3 regions of the Photobacterium sp. GB-50 genome follow, and region 2 is predicted to be linked to each of the others. Evidence: predicted binding sites of a transcription regulator. Region 2 holds the regulator's gene; each other region holds the start of a gene.
The links. The regulator PurR, encoded in region 2, represses purine synthesis genes. The targets are predictions, from matches to a motif close to TNANGNAAACGTTTNCNTNA.

Region 1 (6,212 bases), on a different contig from region 2:
TAACGTCCCTTCCAGATAAAGCTGAGGACCAATTTCTTGTGCAAGTGTCGCCTTCGATTCAAGAATAAACTGACTCGCGTTTTTATCTTTGCGAACATAAGTATCTTTTTTACTGTTCTCAACTGAATAGTAAATTTTAGCTTTATGTTTCGCACGCGTTATCGCGACATACGCCAAGCGTCGTTCTTCTTCAGTATCTGCTGAAATACCGACAGAAGATCGATTAACGTAAGGAAAAGCATCTTTATCCCAATACGGTAAATGTACTTGGCTATACTCACAACCTTTCGCTCTGAATATCGTGGTTAATTGCACATTGCTTGTGGTGGATTCTGATTGGCGTAACGAATCAGAACGTTGCGTATAATACTCAAAATACTGAAGTGCTTTTTCACAATCTTGATCCATCGAAGCCAATACCGTTTCAACACTATCAAGTCGTTCAACCGCTTCTTCTATTTCTGATGCAGTCGCTTCTGTTTTCCAAATCCAATTATCTAACTCGCTATCACGACGATACTGACGATAAACATCTAATGCTTTAAAGCCCCCTTTACGGCGAAGCATCATTAATAATTCTACTCGTGATGTAAAATTATCAAGATTTAATGCTGGCTGTAACTTTTCCGTTTTCTTCACAACCTCTAACCACTGCTCAATTGGCGTATTAGCAAGCTCATCACATAACGGTCGCAAACTGGCATTTGGCACATAACAGTGTGGAAAAGACATCATATTAAAGACGAGTGTCGCTTTCTCATATGGTTGAAACTGATTGTAGCGCCCAGTGGCAAATCGCATCACATCAAGCAATAATTTCACTTCTCGACTATTTGATAACACCGAGCCAACAGGCATATAAAAAGGAATATTTTTAGTTAAAAACGCTAATTCAAACAACATAGTTTGTGACCAACGACGAACTAAAATCGCAACATCAGAAGGTGTTCCACCTTGTTCGATATATTCAGCAATAGATTGTGCGATCTCGCCGACTTGGCGCGCAGTTCCTATCACTTCAACGGGGGTATCAGCAACTGACTGATGAGAGATCGTTTGAAAATCGTGGAAACGTTGCTTGTTATTGGCAATCAAGTGACTCGCAGCTAACGCTAAGCTGTGGCCAAAACGAAATGTATGTGACAGGCTATAGGTGGTTGCAGGCGTAAAATCTTGTTCAAAGTTCAGCATAAATTGGGGAGCGCTGCCACGCCATTTATAAATACACTGATCGACATCACCGACAGCCACTAATTGCGCTTGCTCCCCGAGTAACAGTTTTAACAATCGATATTGCGCGGTATTTATATCCTGAAATTCATCAACAACCATAAATTGGATTTGTTGATGATAATAAGCACGTAACGCCTCATTATCAGTCAGTAAATTAACCGTTTCTACCAACCAATCATCGAAGAATAACTGTTTACGCTCTTTACGAATAGTTTCAAAATTCCAATACGCTTCAATGATAAAATGGTATTCATCACTAATATCAGACAGCTCAAACACTTCCTTTGGCGGTAACATATGCGCTTTTACCAAGCCAATAAAACTCATCAATAATTCAATGGTGCGCGGATCTTTGAATGTTTGTTGCTTTTGATACGACTTCTCTTGCGCTGCCATTTGACGCAAAATTTGTTTCGCAATGATTTTATCACTTTCACCATTATTGAAATCAATTTGATAACCCGTCTCAGCTAAATAGCCTGATTGACGTAATAATTGATAACAAAAACTGTGAAATGTATGCACGGGAACATTCATCCCATGACTATTTCGCTCTAATTTAGCTTTAAAATCGGTGCGAATATCACGGTTAAACATCAACACCAACATATTTTGTGGTGCAATTGTCGCTAATTTTTTCTCAACTAGCCCTACCAAAGTGGTGGTTTTACCCGTCCCCGCTCCTGCAACACATAATGCATTACCAGATAGGTGATTAATAAAAGCCGTTTGTTCAGCTGTAAAGCTTGTCATGACAACACCACGTGATGATAGATAAGTGAATGCGCGAGTATAACAATTCCTTAATTAGGTTTACATTCATTGCTGGTGATATATACAGCAGTTGAGCATAACATATACCTAACGATTACCTATCAATCTGCTAATTGTGGCATTGCGCATAGTCTGTTGTTAAAATCTGTCCACAATAAGCCATAAAGACTTGGCTCACCTCTTTTAAAATTAGCTGTGTACTCCACACCGAGAATAACCCCGTATGAATAAAAGCTTACTCACCAACCTTATTTCACTTATCTTGCTAGCTATTGGTTACCTTACTAATCAGCAAGTTATCCTTTATTGTGGCTTATTCGCATTTTCTGGCGCATTAACAAACTGGCTTGCTATTCATATGCTATTTGAAAAGGTGCCCGGACTCTACGGCTCAGGTGTTATTCCTGCTCGTTTTGAAGAATTTAAAACAGCCATTAAAAATCTCATGATGGAGCAATTCTTTACTCAAGAAAACATTAGCCGCTTTCTTAATAAAGAAATGACAAGCTCAACCAATTTAAACTTGCAGCCTGTGATCCAAAAAATTGATTTTGCGCCAGCTTACGATTCGTTACTTGATGTGATCATGAATTCACAATTTGGTGGCATGCTAACCATGATGGGTGGCGTAGAAGCACTCCAACCACTACGCGAACCTTTCATTGAAAAAATGCAGGATTCTGTTAACGAAATTAGCCAACAAGATGACTTTAAAGCAGCACTTAAAGATCAACTAGCTAAGCCTGAATCACTCAATGATATCGAAGAGACGATTGAAGAAATTATCGATCAGCGCCTGAATGAATTAACCCCAAAAATGGTCAAAGAAATGGTGCAAAAGATGATCAGTGAACACTTAGGCTGGTTAGTCGTTTGGGGCGGTGTCTTTGGTGGTGTGATCGGCATTATCTCAGCATTTATCGCTGCATAACTTTTTCTCTCCCTGTGAATTAGCGCCTTAGTTAAGTTACTCCAACTTTACTAAGGCTTTTTTATCTCTTTTTCTCCCCATCAACGCTCTAACACACTTAACAGATAAATACTCCGTTTCGTTGTTTATTTATCCGAACAAACATAAAGTACATGCTAGAATTGTGATATTGGTTGAAATTTATGACCATATAATGATAAACACAACTGTATATAAACCCAGTTGGAACTTTCTTCTTGGCAAACTTTTCTACTCACTTTAGTGTTGCAGCCGTTGCTAGTGGTTTAACGGCCACCGCCTTCTTATCGGCTGATCATATTTCGCCTTCGGCGGCAATTTGGATGACATTTCTTGGCACTATTGGTGGCCTATTACCTGACATAGATTCAGATCATTCAACATCGATGAAAGCCTTGTTTAATATCTTGGCTGGTTTTTGCTGCTTCATTTTAATTAGTCATATTTATACTCAAGTGACGATGCTTGAGTTACTACTCTATAGCGCAGCACTGTTTATTACTATCCGCTATATGGGAAAAGCGGTTTTTGAACGCCGTACTGTCCACCGTGGTTGCTGCCATTCAATTGCGTTTGTTCTGCTCATTGCCCTATGTTGCGTTCATGTAAGCTCTATCATTGGACATACCGCCGAAACCAGCTGGCTAGCAGGTAGCTTTGTTCTTTTTGGTGGTTTTGTTCACTTGTTGTTAGATGAAATTTATAGTGTTGATCTTTCCAACCAACGTCTAAAAAAGTCATTTGGAACAGCATTAAAACCCTTTTCCGTTAGGAACCCTCTCATTAGCTTGGCGCAAATAGTGGCAATTGTTTTACTTTTTGCGACCGCACCGTCTTATCATAAGACATTGCATATTTTAACCAATTGGCATCACTTTCGGTTTAGTCCCGTATGGCTAAACTGGACTGATATTCAAGTATGGGTAACCCACTTCATCCATCAAACACCACAAAAATTAAGCAGTATCCACCAGCTATTTTAAACATAGCCAAGGCGATAAACATTCCAATGTCTATCGCCTTTTTTGTTTTAATCAAACCAAAGGCAAACGTTTGCTATTTTACTGGCAGTGACTTACTTAACCTTGTATTATGCGATTACGATGATTGATAACGATGTGATTTTATTCATGTCATTATCCTTCTGCATTTCTGCGTAATCTTTGAATAGGACTTTCACGATGAGCCTTGCCGATCAAGTTTTAGCTGTTAATGATGATCTCCCTATCCGTACTGATAAACCCGTTCATAGCGGTAAGGTACGCTCTGTTTACTGGCTTACAGAAGCTGACAGTCAACGTTTGATTAAAGAAAAAGGCTATAACGTTCAACCCGACGCACCGCTCGCTATTATGGTGATCAGCGACCGTATTTCTGCTTTTGATTGTATCTGGCACGGTGAAGGAGGGCTTAAAGGAGTCCCAGGGAAAGGTGCTGCGTTAAATGCGATATCTAATCACTGGTTTCAATTATTTAAAGATAATGGATTAGCGGATAGCCATATCCTTGATATCCCCCACCCTTTTGTTTGGATTGTACAAAAAGCAAAACCTGTGATGGTTGAAGCTATTTGTCGCCAATACATTACAGGTTCAATGTGGCGTGCATACAGCAAAGGTGAACGTCATTTCTGCGGTATAGAATTACCAGAAGGGCTAGAAAAAGATCAAAAGCTCCCTGAACTACTCATGACACCATCAACCAAAGGGATTCTAAAAGGCATTCCGAATGTTCCTGAAGCAGATGATGTCAATGTCACTCGTGATGATCTCGTCAATAATTTCGCTGCATTCAACTTCCGCAATACTGATGACATTACCCAGTATGAAAAGTTATTGGCAGAAGGATTTAATGTTATCAGTAATGCACTCGCAAATATTGATCAAATCTTTGTTGATACCAAATTTGAGTTTGGCTATGTAACAGATGCTAGTGGTAACGAAAAACTGATTTATATGGATGAGGTGGGAACACCCGATTCTTCTCGTATCTGGGATGGCGCAGCTTACCGCGACGGTCAAATCGTCGAAAACTCAAAAGAAGATTTTCGCCAAGTACTACTTAACACTTTTCCAGAGCCCGATATTTTATTAAATAAAGATCGCATGGAAGAACGCTTTGCTCTTGCTCGTGACAACGAGTTACCACAAGAAGTACTCATGCAAATATCGCGTGTTTATACGGGTATTGCCGAAAAAATCACCGGAAAAAAGATCACATTAAGCAAAAACCCTAAAGCTGAAATTATTAATATTTTACGTAATCACTATCAGCTTATTGATTAAAGCTTAAGCGCTGTAATTATCAATAAAAAAATAGGCATTCATATAATGCCTATTTTTTCATCAGTAATGTTATTCATGCTATTCATATTTTAAGCAGCAATTAATTGCTATAACACAATTACACCTACACATTCAAATAACGATTAATACAACTTTACTTTTATTTTATTACAATCAAACAACCAATAATACAATCGCGAATAATCCCCCCTCCTTCAAATTAAAACATACTGTCATAAATTTTAACTTTTCTACTTATTATGTCTTTTATTATTACAGTATAGGGTCAAAATCAAAAAACACTGTAAAACATAGGGTTAACTCTAAAGTATTAATTGAACTGCATGTAGTGGTTAATTTATGATCGCAATATAAATAGATTTAATAAAAATATTTATAACTACTCATTTTTACAAATTAGGAGGTTGTATGAGCAGTGCGACTGATCAAGAAACCAAGCAAACTCGTAGCCGAGAATGGAAGATGTTCATTTTTATCGTCGTCTTTTTATTTCCAATTCTCAGCGTCATTTTTGTCGGGGGCTACGGCTTTACCGTTTGGATGCTTCAACTCTTCGTATTTGGTCCACCAGGACATGGCGGTTAATCCCTAATTAATCACCGTTAGCATCATATAAGAGAATCTATAATGAAATCATTTTTGCTTAAAGCTTGGCAGACCCTATCACGTCCAAGCGTTCATATTAGCCTAGGTGTACTAACCCTTGGTGGCTTTATTGCTGGCGTTATTTTCTGGGGTGGTTTTAATACTGCACTAGAAGCAACCAATACCGAAGAGTTCTGTGTTAGTTGCCACGCTGACAACGTTGCACCTGAATACGCCAACACTATTCATGACAAAAACCGTTCTGGTGTTCGTGCAACTTGTCCTGACTGTCACGTTCCACACGACTGGACAGATAAAATCGCGCGTAAAATTCAAGCAAGTAAAGAAGTCTTCGCCCACGTAGC
Region 2 (6,212 bases):
TCGGCTTTACTTGGCGGATTAATCCTCTTGGTTGCCGATATGATTGCTCGAAGCGCATTCTCGCCTCAAGAACTGCCGGTTGGGATCATCACCGCCATGTTAGGCGCGCCTTTCTTTATCTATTTATTAGTTAATCAAAAGAGTCAGATGTCATGACGTTAAATCATTCAGCAAAGGTCGATTTTACAGCAAGTAGCGACAAAGTCTGTGTTATTCAGGCTCGCGACTTATCATTACAATTCGGTGATAAAGTCCTGCTAAATCATCTTGATATTGATATTCACGCAGGAGAAGTCACCGCATTACTTGGGCCAAACGGTGCAGGTAAAAGTACCCTGTTAAAAGTATTATGTGGTGAGATTACGCCAAAATCAGGCACGGTTTCTTTCTTTGATCAACCGCTTAATAATTGGGCTCGGGAAGAATTGGCATGTCACTTAGGTGTCCTTCCACAACATAGCGCATTATCGTTTGCCTTTACCGCGAAAGAAGTTGTCGAGCTAGGCGCAATTCCATTGCAGCTCACTTCGCCTGAACTGAAAGATGCAACAGCATCAAGCATGCAATACGTTGATATTAACAATTTAGCTAAACGTCTCTACCCCACCTTATCGGGGGGTGAAAAACAGCGTGTACACCTTGCCCGGGTTTTAACACAACTCAGTAAAGCCGGTGATAAATGTATCTTGATGTTAGATGAACCCACCTCAGCACTCGATCTCGCCCACCAGCACCACACCTTACAAATTGCCCAAAATATGGCTATACAAGGCGCCGCTGTAATTGTGGTATTGCACGATTTAAACCTTGCAGCCCAATACACTGATCGGATGATTTTCCTTAATGAAGGAGAAATAAAAGCCGACGGCACGCCAACACAAGTTCTTACTCCTGAAGTAATAGATACCTTATATGGTTGGCCTGTCAGTGTTCATACTCATCCAAGTGGTGATTTTCCTTATCTTTTATCAGCCAATCATTCTGTTTTTTAACGTTTTATCTATTAATGACTAGATATACACAATAAATTGAAGCTATTAGCATGACAAACATCGAGTTTTTACGGTTAATGATCAATTAATTCAATCAAGTTGAATAGAAAGATTGCACAACGCAAAACACACAGTAAAATGTGATCGCAAGCGATTACATGTGTAATTAGTGTAAAAATAGTTTCTATCTTCTAATGCCGCATTTTACTGCGGCTTTAGTTGTTTATGATCCATGATAATTGCAACACCCTATAATTCGGTATCAAATTGAATAATTAAGTAGCTAATAACTAAAGGATCTTCATCTCTGCGAGTGAACTCGTAAGCCATAGACTACGTAATTAATCAATTTGGTATCAAAAACCTTTGTCAGATCCTAATCTGACCATGATAAGAAGAATAAATATGGCAACCATTAAAGACGTTGCACGTATGGCAGGTGTATCAACTACTACAGTGTCGCACGTGATTAATAAAACACGCTTTGTTGCAGAAGCAACGCAACAAAAAGTTTTGGCTGCAGTAGATGAACTTAACTACGCCCCAAGTGCAGTAGCGCGAAGCTTAAAATGTAATACAACACGTACTATCGGCATGTTAGTCACTAAATCGACTAACCCATTTTTTGCCGAAGTTGTGCATGGTGTTGAAGAATATTGTTATGGTGCAGGCTACACACTGATCTTATGTAACACCGAAGGTAACTTAGAAAAACAACGTGATTACTTGCGTATGCTTTCTGAAAAGCGTGTTGATGGCCTATTGGTTATGTGCAGCGATCTGGATCAAATGCTGCTCGATTTACTTGAGCGTAAAAATGATCTTCCTATGGTTATCATGGACTGGGGCCCAGAAAGCCCACATACTGATAATATTCTAGATAACGCTGAAAACGGCGGTTATATTGCGACTAAGCACCTTATTGAAAATGGTCATAAGAAAATTGGCTGTTTATCTGGACAAGTTGATAAGTCTACTTGTCAAGAGCGCCTAAAGGGCTTCCGTAAAGCGATGAAAGAAGCAGATCTCACTGTTAATGCTAATTGGCTACTTGACGGTGACTTTGAGTGTGAGTCAGCCGTTGAAGCTGCTCATAAGTTTATCGCAATGGAAGATCGCCCTACTGCTATCTTCTGCTTTAACGACATTATGGCTATGGCTCTGATCAGTACCTTTGAACAGGCAGGTCTGCGTGTTCCTGGTGATATCTCAATCATTGGCTACGATAACATTGACCTTGCGCCCTACTTTGCGCCACCGCTAACAACTATCCACCAGCCTAAACGTCGTTTAGGTAAAAAGGCCATCGAAATCTTGCTAGAGCGTGTGAAAGACAAGAATCATGAGCGTCAAACCTTTGAAATGACGCCTAAACTTGTTGAGAGAAAATCGGTTAAAGATCTCAACTAATAAAATTTATCTTTCTATGTTAAGGAAAAGCCGATAAGTTAACCTTGTTGGCTTTTTTTTTACTTATAAAAAACAATCATGAGTATTTATAATTATAAAGCTTATTAAAATAAGCTAAGAACAAATACCTGAACCAATATCACATTTTTGAGAGCTTAGATTTAATATTAAAAGTATTATTTAATATAACTTTATATAGTCACGAACTGGCAAATTAATTGAAAGATTAAGACGCAAAACCACCGGCCTAAAAATTATGTTAATAATTCAAGGTAGCGGGGTTACCGAAGGATTATTATTGAACCGACAATATTATGACACAAACTTAACAATATATTGACAGTATCAATGTGTAGATTAATTAATCTATTTCCTCGCTCTTAATGTTTAGGTGACACTCATATTTTTTCACCGAGTAGAAGCATGGATAAACCAATATTAAAAGATTCATTAAAATTATTTGACCATTTTGGTTCAATAAAATCACGGTCGATGTTTGGCGGTTTTGGCATTTTTTCTGGTGATACAATGTTTGCATTAGTTGTGAACGATAAACTTCACTTACGTGCAAATGCTGAAACTGAAAAGGAATTCAAACAAGCTGGCTTGGAACCCTATGTTTATAAAAAACGTGGCTTCCCTGTTGTAACCAAGCACTATGCAATACCCGACCAATGGTGGGATGAACCCACAAAGATTGTAGCTCAAGGTAGGTATTCACTGGATGCAGCAGAAAAAGACAAGCAAGAAAAGGAGAGTTGCGTACCTGACCGAATTAAAGATTTACCTAATCTACGATTATCAAATGAAAGAATGCTTAAAAAAGCAGGCATAAACACTATTGAACAACTTCTAGCAGTGGGCTCTCTTGGCGCATATAAAGCACTTCAAGAATCACAAACAAGTCCATTGAGTATTGAATTGCTTTGGGCATTGGAAGGCGCAATTAGCGGTCAACATTGGTCAGTTATTCCTGAGCAACGTCGAAATGAACTATTATCTGCCTTATCTTAAAAATATAAGTTGTCTTAAATATAAAATACTTAGGAATAAAAGAGCCCCCATTCTTTTATTTCTAAGTATACCTTTCAAAAATAATTTCCGTATTATCCTTATCTTCCTTTATAAAATTCAATATTTATTTGGTTTAATTGCATAATAACAAACTTTTGCCATTAAATTAATTCCCTCCGTTTTGCACTCCTTGATTTATATAAATGATAATTATCTTTATTTATATTCCATGCCTAATTATTTGCTAATACGACCAATAACCCATCTTCTCACTAATAAATAACGTGGCGCTTTAAACTGTCTTATCTCCTGCTGATTTTTTCACCAACCAATTGAAGAAAAAGAAATATTTATCATTAAATGAAATACAATGTCTGTTGTTAAGGTCTACATGTTTACTACTGCTACTGACTAAGATCGTATAAGCCCTATGTTTAGGGTGTTTTTTAAGGAATAACATGCGCATTTCGATCAAAAAAATTGACTCTTTATGGGTAAAGCCTTTGCTATGGCTTCAAGCTCGCCACTATGGTCAAGTATTAAACCCTGCAAAGCTATGGGGACGTAAACCTGTTTTATTTTGGTTAGTCGCAGTTTTTTTTGGTTTTCTCGACCGTAAGAAGTCACCGATTCAAGATGTCATGCGATCTTTGGTCTGTGTGCGTGTTTCACAATTAAACGATTGTGCCTTTTGTGTTGATGCCAATGGTATGAAGCTCGCCGAACGTTGTGATTCAGAAGATAAAATTAAAGCACTCGCCAACTGGCAACACTCTACGCTGTTTACAGATCAAGAACGCGCTGTGTTGGCCTACACTGAAGCGATGACAATAACAGGCAAACGAGTGACAGATGAAATGCTTGTCGCGCTACAAGAATGGTATAGCAGTGATGATATTATTGAACTCACTGCTTTAGTTAGCTTTCAGAACTTGTCGGCGAAATTTAACACTGCGCTCGATGTGCCAGCACAAGGCTTTTGTTCTCTTCCTATTACGCCTAACGATATTGCTCAAGATAACGTGCAAGCATCAGATAAAAACATAACGAAAAAGGATCAGGCAAATGAATAAGAAAAAAACGCTATTACTGCTGGTCATTGTCAGCCTTATTGCGTTATGGCTACATTTTGATCTAGGCCAATACCTTACCCTTGAGTTCATCAAACAAGAACAATTAGCCCTACAAGCAAAGATTGAAAGTCAACTTTTCACTGCTTACTTGTTTTTCTTTGTACTCTATATTGCCGTGACAGCCCTTTCCTTACCCGGCGCTGCCATTTTAACGTTGCTCGGAGCGGCATTATTTGGTTTTTGGCCTAGCCTTATTATTATTTCTTTTGCCAGCACAATAGGTGCAACATTGGCTTTTCTATCAAGCCGCTATATTTTGCAAGACTGGATACAACAGCGGTTTGGACAACGCCTCGCGACCATTAATCAAGGGATTGAAAACGAAGGCGCATTTTATCTATTAACGCTGCGTTTAATCCCTGTAGTGCCGTTTTTTCTGATCAACTTACTAATGGGTTTAACCCCGATTAAAACTCGTACCTTCTTCTTTGTCAGTCAGCTTGGGATGCTGGCTGGAACTGCTATTTATGTGAATGCTGGTACTCAACTGAGTAACATTAATAGTTTGAGCGAAATCATCTCATTTCCTGTATTGATATCTCTTGTATTACTCGGGATCTTCCCACTGCTCGCAAAAACAATTATTTATTACATCAAAAGCCAAAAGGTTTATAGCGGTTGGCAAAAACCTACAGTATTTGATCAAAACCTAGTGGTAATTGGTGCTGGTGCTGGCGGTTTAGTCAGCTCCTATATCGCGGCAGCCGTAAAAGCGGAAGTCACATTAATTGAGCGTCATAAAATGGGCGGCGATTGCTTAAACACAGGTTGTGTGCCATCTAAAGCCTTAATCCGTGTCGCTCATAGCGCTTATGAGCTGCAACAAGCAAAACAATTTGGTATTGAAGCTAAAATTGAAAAAATCGACTTTAAAGCCGTTATGACTCGTGTTCACAACGTTATCAAAGATATCGAACCGCATGATTCTATTGAACGTTACAGCAAGCTTGGTGTGAATTGTATCCAAGGTGACGCGACGATTTTGTCGCCTTGGGAAGTAGAAGTTAACGGCAAAGTGATCACCACACGTAATATCATTATCGCAACAGGGGCTTCCCCATTGTTGCCCAATATTTCAGGCTTAAACACAGTCAATCCATTAACGTCCGATAACCTATGGCAACTAGATACTTTACCTAAAAAGTTATTGATTTTGGGTGGTGGTCCTATTGGTTGTGAATTAGCTCAAGCGTTTAATCGTCTTGGCGCATCTGTCATCTTAGTTGAAATGGCAGATCAGCTACTTAATCGTGAAGATAAAGATGCAGCCGATTTAATCTATCAAAAGCTAACTCATGAAGGTGTTAGAGTACTTCTTAAACACAAAGCCGTTAGTTTTGTAGAGAAAGGATCTGCGCAATATCACCACGTTAAGCTTGATGATCTTACGACAGAGCAAACGGTCGACGTTGAATTTGATCAGGTTATTGTGGCGCTAGGTCGTGTTGCTAATACCAAAGGTTTTGGTTTGGAGCAGCTAAAATTAGCAACAAATCCACAAGGGACTATCAAAGTTAACCACTACCTACAAACACAATATCCTAATATATACGCTGTGGGTGATGTGGCAGGCCCTTTCCAATTAACTCATGCTGCAGCGCATCAAGCATGGTATGCCTCAGTAAATAGTTTGTTTGGTACATTCAAAAAGTTTAAAGCTGAT
Region 3 (6,212 bases), on a different contig from region 2:
AGCCGCTTATTCAGCATGTAGTGAATGAGTGTGTTGCTGCGGGAATTAAAGAAATTATTTTAGTGACGCATTCTTCAAAAAATTCGATTGAGAACCACTTTGACACTTCTTTTGAATTAGAAGCGACATTAGAAGCGCGCGTGAAACGCCAGCTACTTGAAGAAGTACAAGCGATTTGTCCCCCTGATGTGACCATTATGCATGTACGTCAAGGGCAAGCTAAAGGTTTAGGTCATGCAGTACTATGTGCACATCCCCTTGTTGGTGATGCACCTTTTGCTGTTGTTTTACCTGACGTGATTTTGGATGATGCTGCGAGCGATTTACGTTGCGATAATATGGCAGCCATGGTGAAAATGTTCAACGAGACTAAAGTGAGTCAGGTGATGGTTGAACCTGTTCCTATGTCTGAAGTGTCAAACTATGGTGTTGCGGATATTAATGGTGTGGAATTACATGCTGGCGAATCTGCACCGATGACAAAGGTTGTTGAGAAGCCTTCAGTTGAAGACGCGCCTTCTAATTTAGCTATTGTCGGTCGTTACATACTTCCAGCGGAAATTTGGGCATTATTAGCCCGTACGCCTGTTGGCGCGGGTGATGAAATTCAATTGACCGATGCTATCGATATGCTAATGCAATCTCAACAAGTGAATGCATTTCATATGTCAGGCGTAAGCCATGATTGTGGTAGTAAAATTGGTTACATGAAAGCGTTTGTTGAGTACGGTTTGCGCCATAATCAATTTGGTGAAGAATTTACAGCGTATGTCAAACAACTAGCTAAAAGCTTATAGTCGACGCCATAAATTGTATAATCAAAAGAAAAAGCGATGGTGTTCCATCGCTTTTTTTATTTATTCTATTTGTTAATAAGAAGAGGACTGCTAATTTAAAATAGCATTGTTTTGGAGAATAAAAGAGCAATAGGTATCACTCTTTTTATTACCAATTATTCGCCGTGAAACTGCTCGCAAGCTAACATAGTATTTTCTATTAATGTTGCGACTGTCATTGGGCCGACACCGCCAGGGACTGGAGTGATATGTTTTGCTCTTTGGTTGGCAATATCAAATTCAACATCACCACATAATTTACCATTATCTAATCGGTTAATACCCACATCAATGACGGTAGCCCCTTCTTTAATCCAAGCGCCAGGAATAAAGTTAGGTTTACCTACAGCGACGACAAGGATATCTGCACGACGAACATGGCTCTCAAGATCTTGAGTAAAACGGTGACAAGTTGTTGTTGTAGCCCCTGCTAATAATAATTCGAGTGTCATCGGGCGACCTACAATATTAGAAGCGCCAACAATAATCGCTTCTTTCCCTCGTACCGGAATATTGTAACGTTCTAAGAGAGTCATAATACCTTTAGGGGTACAAGAGCGTAGTTTTGGGATACGTTGACTTAAGCGTCCGACATTGTATGGATGGAAGCCATCAACATCTTTTTCAGGATCAATACGCTCTAAAATTCGTGTGCTATCCATACCAGCTGGTAATGGAAGTTGGACTAAAATGCCATCAATCGTTGGATCGAGATTTAATTCGTCAATAAGAAGTAATAACTCTTCTTCTGAGGCTGTTGGTGGTAGATCGAATGATTTAGAGACAAAGCCGACTTCTTCACAGGCTTTTCGCTTACTACCGACATAAATTTGAGAAGCAGGATCTTGACCTACGAGCACAACAGCTAAGCCGGGTGCACGAAGACCAGCATCTTTACGAGCTTTCACTCTAGCGGCAACTTCCTGTCGAACTGTTTGGGATATTAATTTCCCATCAATAATTTGGGCGGTCATGGTAATCCTTTTTATATAGGCTAAGCATGTGGACGCTATTATTGTGTCAGAAAATGATTACTTTAGCTATAACGCAAACGTTTGCTTTTTGTTTGTTTAATAATGGCGAACAATCTTAAGTGTTTATCGTTGAAGGGAATAGGTATCTACAATTGCACTGAAAAAACTGAAAATAAAACAGATTGCTTTAACTTTAATCGCTTGGCGGTTTAAATCATGAAATTTAAAGTAAACGTATTGACCTAAATGATTAGCAACGTATAATCCTGCCTCGTAACGCCATGTTACACAATGATGCGCCCTTAGCTCAGCTGGATAGAGCACGTCCCTTCTAAGGATGTGGTCGCAGGTTCGAATCCTGCAGGGCGTGCCATTCTCTCTTCTTTATATATAAGATCCAAAATCTAATTCATTTCTAAGCTTTTTTAATACAAAAATCACTCTGTAGTTAGTCTTATAACGGCATAAAAAATGCTTTCTCTGTTACGTCATATTTGCGTTAATTCGACTGTTTTTCCAACATTTGAACCCAAAAAACGCAGAGATCTATGATTATTTTCTCCTTACCCCTTGAAATGTTCGTTATAGACCCTATCTTGTGTTTCAGTTGTAGAGCTAGATAGCAGTTTAGTCTATCTCACCTCGACGCCACCTAAGTGTGTCGTTATAATAACGCGCTTTAATTTCTAAGTTGGATGAGTATATCTGACAGTTTAGAAATAAAGTAAAAGAATTGAGGCGTTATGGTTTTCGAGCCGTAACACGAAAAGGATGCCACCGTCAGTAAATGGCTGTTCGGCAACATCACTCAGAAAGCTGAGTAAGTTTTGAGGTTAAATATAATGCAAGTTACCGTTGAAACCACTGAAGGCCTAGAACGCCAACTAACAATCACTGTTCCTGCTGCAAACATCGAAGATGCAGTAACAGCTGAACTAAAGAAAATTGCTAAAACTCGTCGTTTCGACGGTTTCCGCCCTGGTAAAGCACCAATTAAGATGGTTGCTAAAATGTTTGGCGCATCAGTACGTCAAGACATCCTAGGTGAAGTAATGCACCGTCACTTTATCGAAGCTATCGTTAAAGAGAAAATCAATCCAGCAGGCGCGCCAACATTTACTCCAGTAGAAGTTGCTGAAGGTAAAGACCTAGTATTCAAAGCGACTTTCGAAGTATTTCCTGAGATCGCACTTCAAGGTCTAGATAAAGTTGTTGTTGAGAAGCCAGTTGTTGAAGTAACTGAAGCTGACGTTGATACAATGCTTGATACTCTACGTAAGCAACAAGCTACGTGGACTGAAGTAGATGCAGCCGCTGATGCAAACAGCCGTGTAACTATCGACTTCGTTGGTACTATCGACGGTGAAGAGTTCGAGGGCGGTAAAGCTGAAGGTTTCGCACTTGCTATGGGCCAAGGTCGTATGATCCCTGGTTTCGAAGAAGGCGTTGTAGGTAAAAAAGCGGGTGAAGAGTTTACTGTTGAAGTAACGTTCCCTGAAGAATACCACGCTGAAAACCTAAAAGGTAAAGCTGCAGCATTCGCTATTAAACTTCACAAAGTTGAAGCACAAGAGCTTCCTGAACTAACTGAAGAGTTCGTTGCTAAGTTCGGCGTTGAAGACGGTTCTGTTGACGGTCTTAAAGCTGAAGTTCGTAAGAACATGGAGCGTGAGCTTAAGCAAGCTGTTAAAGGTCGCATCAAAGATCAAGTTCTTAACGGTCTTGTTGAGCAAAACGACATCACAGTTCCTGCTGCACTTATCGATCAAGAAATCGAAGCACTACGTCAGCAAGCTGCACAACGTTTTGGCGGTGATGCTAAGAACATGCCTGAACTACCACGTGAGTTGTTCGAAGAGCAAGCTAAACGTCGTGTAGTTGTAGGTCTTCTAGTTGGTGAAGTGATCAAGTCAGAAGAGCTAAAAGCAGACGAAGAGCGCGTTAAAGCAATCATCGCTGAAATGGCTTCTGCATACGAAGATCCATCAGAAGTAGTTAAATACTACGAAACTAACGAACAGCTAATGAACAACATGCGTAATGTTGCTCTAGAAGAGCAAGCGATTGACGCACTTCTAGCTAAAGCACAGGTTTCTGATAAAGACGTTAGCTTCAACGAGCTAATGAATCCTGCTGCTTAATTTGCTGAAATTGATGTAGAGATTTGACATTATCTCAAGTCTTCTGCTAACAATGGTCCGTGTGAGTCATTTCATTCGGGCCATTTATTTTAGGGAAATAACGTTATGAGCTACCAAGAAAAAAACGCCATGTCACCAATTTTGGATGCGCTGGTACCTATGGTGGTCGAGCAGACTTCTCGTGGTGAGCGTTCTTATGATATCTATTCTCGTCTCTTAAAAGAGCGTGTGATTTTCTTAACTGGTCAGGTTGAAGATCACATGGCTAATTTAGTAGTAGCACAGCTACTATTTTTAGAGTCAGAAAACCCAGATAAAGACATCTTCCTATACATCAACTCTCCAGGTGGTTCTGTTACTGCGGGTATGTCAATTTATGACACTATGCAGTTCATTAAGCCAAATGTGAGTACTGTATGTATGGGTCAAGCATGTTCAATGGGAGCATTCTTACTTGCTGGTGGTGCGAAAGGTAAGCGTTACTGTCTACCGAACTCACGTGTAATGATTCACCAGCCATTAGGTGGTTTCCAAGGACAAGCATCGGATATTCAAATCCATGCACAAGAAATTCTAACAATCAAACAACGTCTAAACGGTTTATTGGCTGAACATACAGGCCAACCACTAGAGGTTGTTGAGCGTGATACTGACCGTGATAACTTTATGTCTGCAGAACAAGCTGTAGAATATGGTTTAGTGGATGCCGTGTTGAGTCAACGTGACTAAGTACTTATTTCGCTGATTAACTCTAGATAGTTAACGCAGCAAAATAAGCCGACTTGTTATACACTCAAGACAAGGCAATGATGGGAATACCCCAATAAGAGGTTAGCGAATGACAGATAAGCGAAAAGAGAGTGGTAGCAGTAAGCTATTGTATTGCTCTTTCTGCGGTAAAAGTCAGCATGAAGTTCGCAAGCTGATTGCAGGCCCTTCTGTTTATATTTGTGATGAATGCGTTGATTTATGCAACGATATTATTCGCGAAGAAATTAAAGAAGTGATGCCTAAACGCGATGGCGATGAACTGCCGACTCCGCAAGAAATTCGTAACAACCTAGATGATTACGTAATTGGGCAAGCACATGCGAAAAAAGTGCTAGCTGTTGCGGTATATAATCACTACAAACGTCTACGTAATGGCGATACAACTAGTGAAGGTGTTGAACTAGGTAAGAGTAACATCTTACTTATCGGCCCTACTGGTAGTGGTAAAACACTATTAGCTGAAACATTAGCACGAATGTTAGATGTTCCATTTACGATGGCTGACGCAACCACGCTGACTGAAGCGGGTTATGTGGGTGAAGACGTAGAAAATATTATCCAGAAATTGCTACAGAAATGTGATTACGACGTGGCGAAAGCTGAACGTGGTATTGTTTACATTGATGAAATCGATAAGATTTCTCGCAAATCAGATAACCCATCGATTACTCGTGATGTATCTGGTGAAGGTGTACAGCAAGCATTACTGAAGTTGATCGAAGGTACTGTTGCATCTGTGCCACCACAAGGTGGTCGTAAGCATCCTCAACAAGAATTCTTACAGGTTGATACTTCTAAGATCCTATTTATCTGTGGTGGTGCATTTGCAGGCCTAGATAAAGTTGTTGAGCAGCGTGTAGCAACAGGTACTGGTATTGGCTTTGGCGCAGAAGTGCGTTCAAAAGACCAAGCCGACACATTAAGTGATCTGTTTGAAAAAGTTGAGCCTGAAGATCTTGTTAAATACGGCTTAATTCCGGAATTTATCGGTCGTCTACCAGTCACTGCAACATTAGGTGAGCTTGACGAAGAAGCTCTGGTTCAGATCCTTCGTGAGCCTAAGAACGCACTAACTAAACAGTATGCTGCGTTATTAGAGCTAGAGAATGTTGAGCTTGAGTTTCGTGATGATGCACTGGTTGCTATTGCACGTAAAGCAATGGAACGTAAAACAGGTGCTCGTGGCCTACGATCTATTGTGGAAGCGGTACTGCTTGATACTATGTATGAGCTCCCGTCTCAGCAAGGTGTAAGTAAAGTTGTTATCGATGAGTCAGTAATTAAAGGTGAGTCTGAGCCTCTACTGATTTATGAAAACACGGAAGCACCAGCAGCTGCAGCTGAGTAAGTGTCTAATAAGTGCACATAAAGGCTAAAAAAAGGAGGCATAAGCCTCCTTTTTTATTTTCTGTTACTTCTTTCGTTGAATAATCATGTTTCACCCCCATATACTCAATATAAGCTAACTTTCTAGTCGTATTAAGTAAGTG

Region 1: C9J41_RS04570 (phosphoribosylaminoimidazolesuccinocarboxamide synthase) is a predicted target of PurR. The motif match lies at 3,998-4,017, and genes of this name have one in related genera.
Region 3: folD (bifunctional methylenetetrahydrofolate dehydrogenase/methenyltetrahydrofolate cyclohydrolase FolD) is a predicted target of PurR. The motif match lies at 1,880-1,899, and genes of this name have one in related genera.

Annotation. Positions count from the first base shown of each region.
Region 1 covers NZ_PYNX01000002.1:426,234-432,445, reverse strand. Annotated here, with positions in the region: gene C9J41_RS04585 (ATP-dependent helicase) at 1-1,986, opposite strand, end outside; gene C9J41_RS04580 (DUF445 domain-containing protein) at 2,231-2,938, shown strand; gene C9J41_RS04575 (metal-dependent hydrolase) at 3,175-3,939, shown strand; gene C9J41_RS04570 (phosphoribosylaminoimidazolesuccinocarboxamide synthase) at 4,138-5,241, shown strand; gene torE (trimethylamine N-oxide reductase system protein TorE) at 5,671-5,847, shown strand; gene torC (pentaheme c-type cytochrome TorC) at 5,890-6,212, shown strand, end outside.
Region 2 covers NZ_PYNX01000017.1:9,216-15,427, reverse strand. Annotated here, with positions in the region: gene C9J41_RS16950 (iron ABC transporter permease) at 1-156, shown strand, start outside; gene C9J41_RS16945 (heme ABC transporter ATP-binding protein) at 153-992, shown strand; gene purR (HTH-type transcriptional repressor PurR) at 1,398-2,402, shown strand; cyclic di-GMP riboswitch class I at 2,601-2,691, shown strand; gene C9J41_RS16935 (TfoX/Sxy family DNA transformation protein) at 2,826-3,416, shown strand; gene C9J41_RS16930 (carboxymuconolactone decarboxylase family protein) at 3,875-4,489, shown strand; gene C9J41_RS16925 (FAD-dependent oxidoreductase) at 4,482-6,212, shown strand, end outside.
Region 3 covers NZ_PYNX01000002.1:43,348-49,559, forward strand. Annotated here, with positions in the region: gene galU (UTP--glucose-1-phosphate uridylyltransferase GalU) at 1-797, shown strand, start outside; gene folD (bifunctional methylenetetrahydrofolate dehydrogenase/methenyltetrahydrofolate cyclohydrolase FolD) at 953-1,810, opposite strand; tRNA gene C9J41_RS02935 (tRNA-Arg) at 2,107-2,183, shown strand; gene tig (trigger factor) at 2,653-3,951, shown strand; gene clpP (ATP-dependent Clp endopeptidase proteolytic subunit ClpP) at 4,057-4,680, shown strand; gene clpX (ATP-dependent protease ATP-binding subunit ClpX) at 4,790-6,070, shown strand.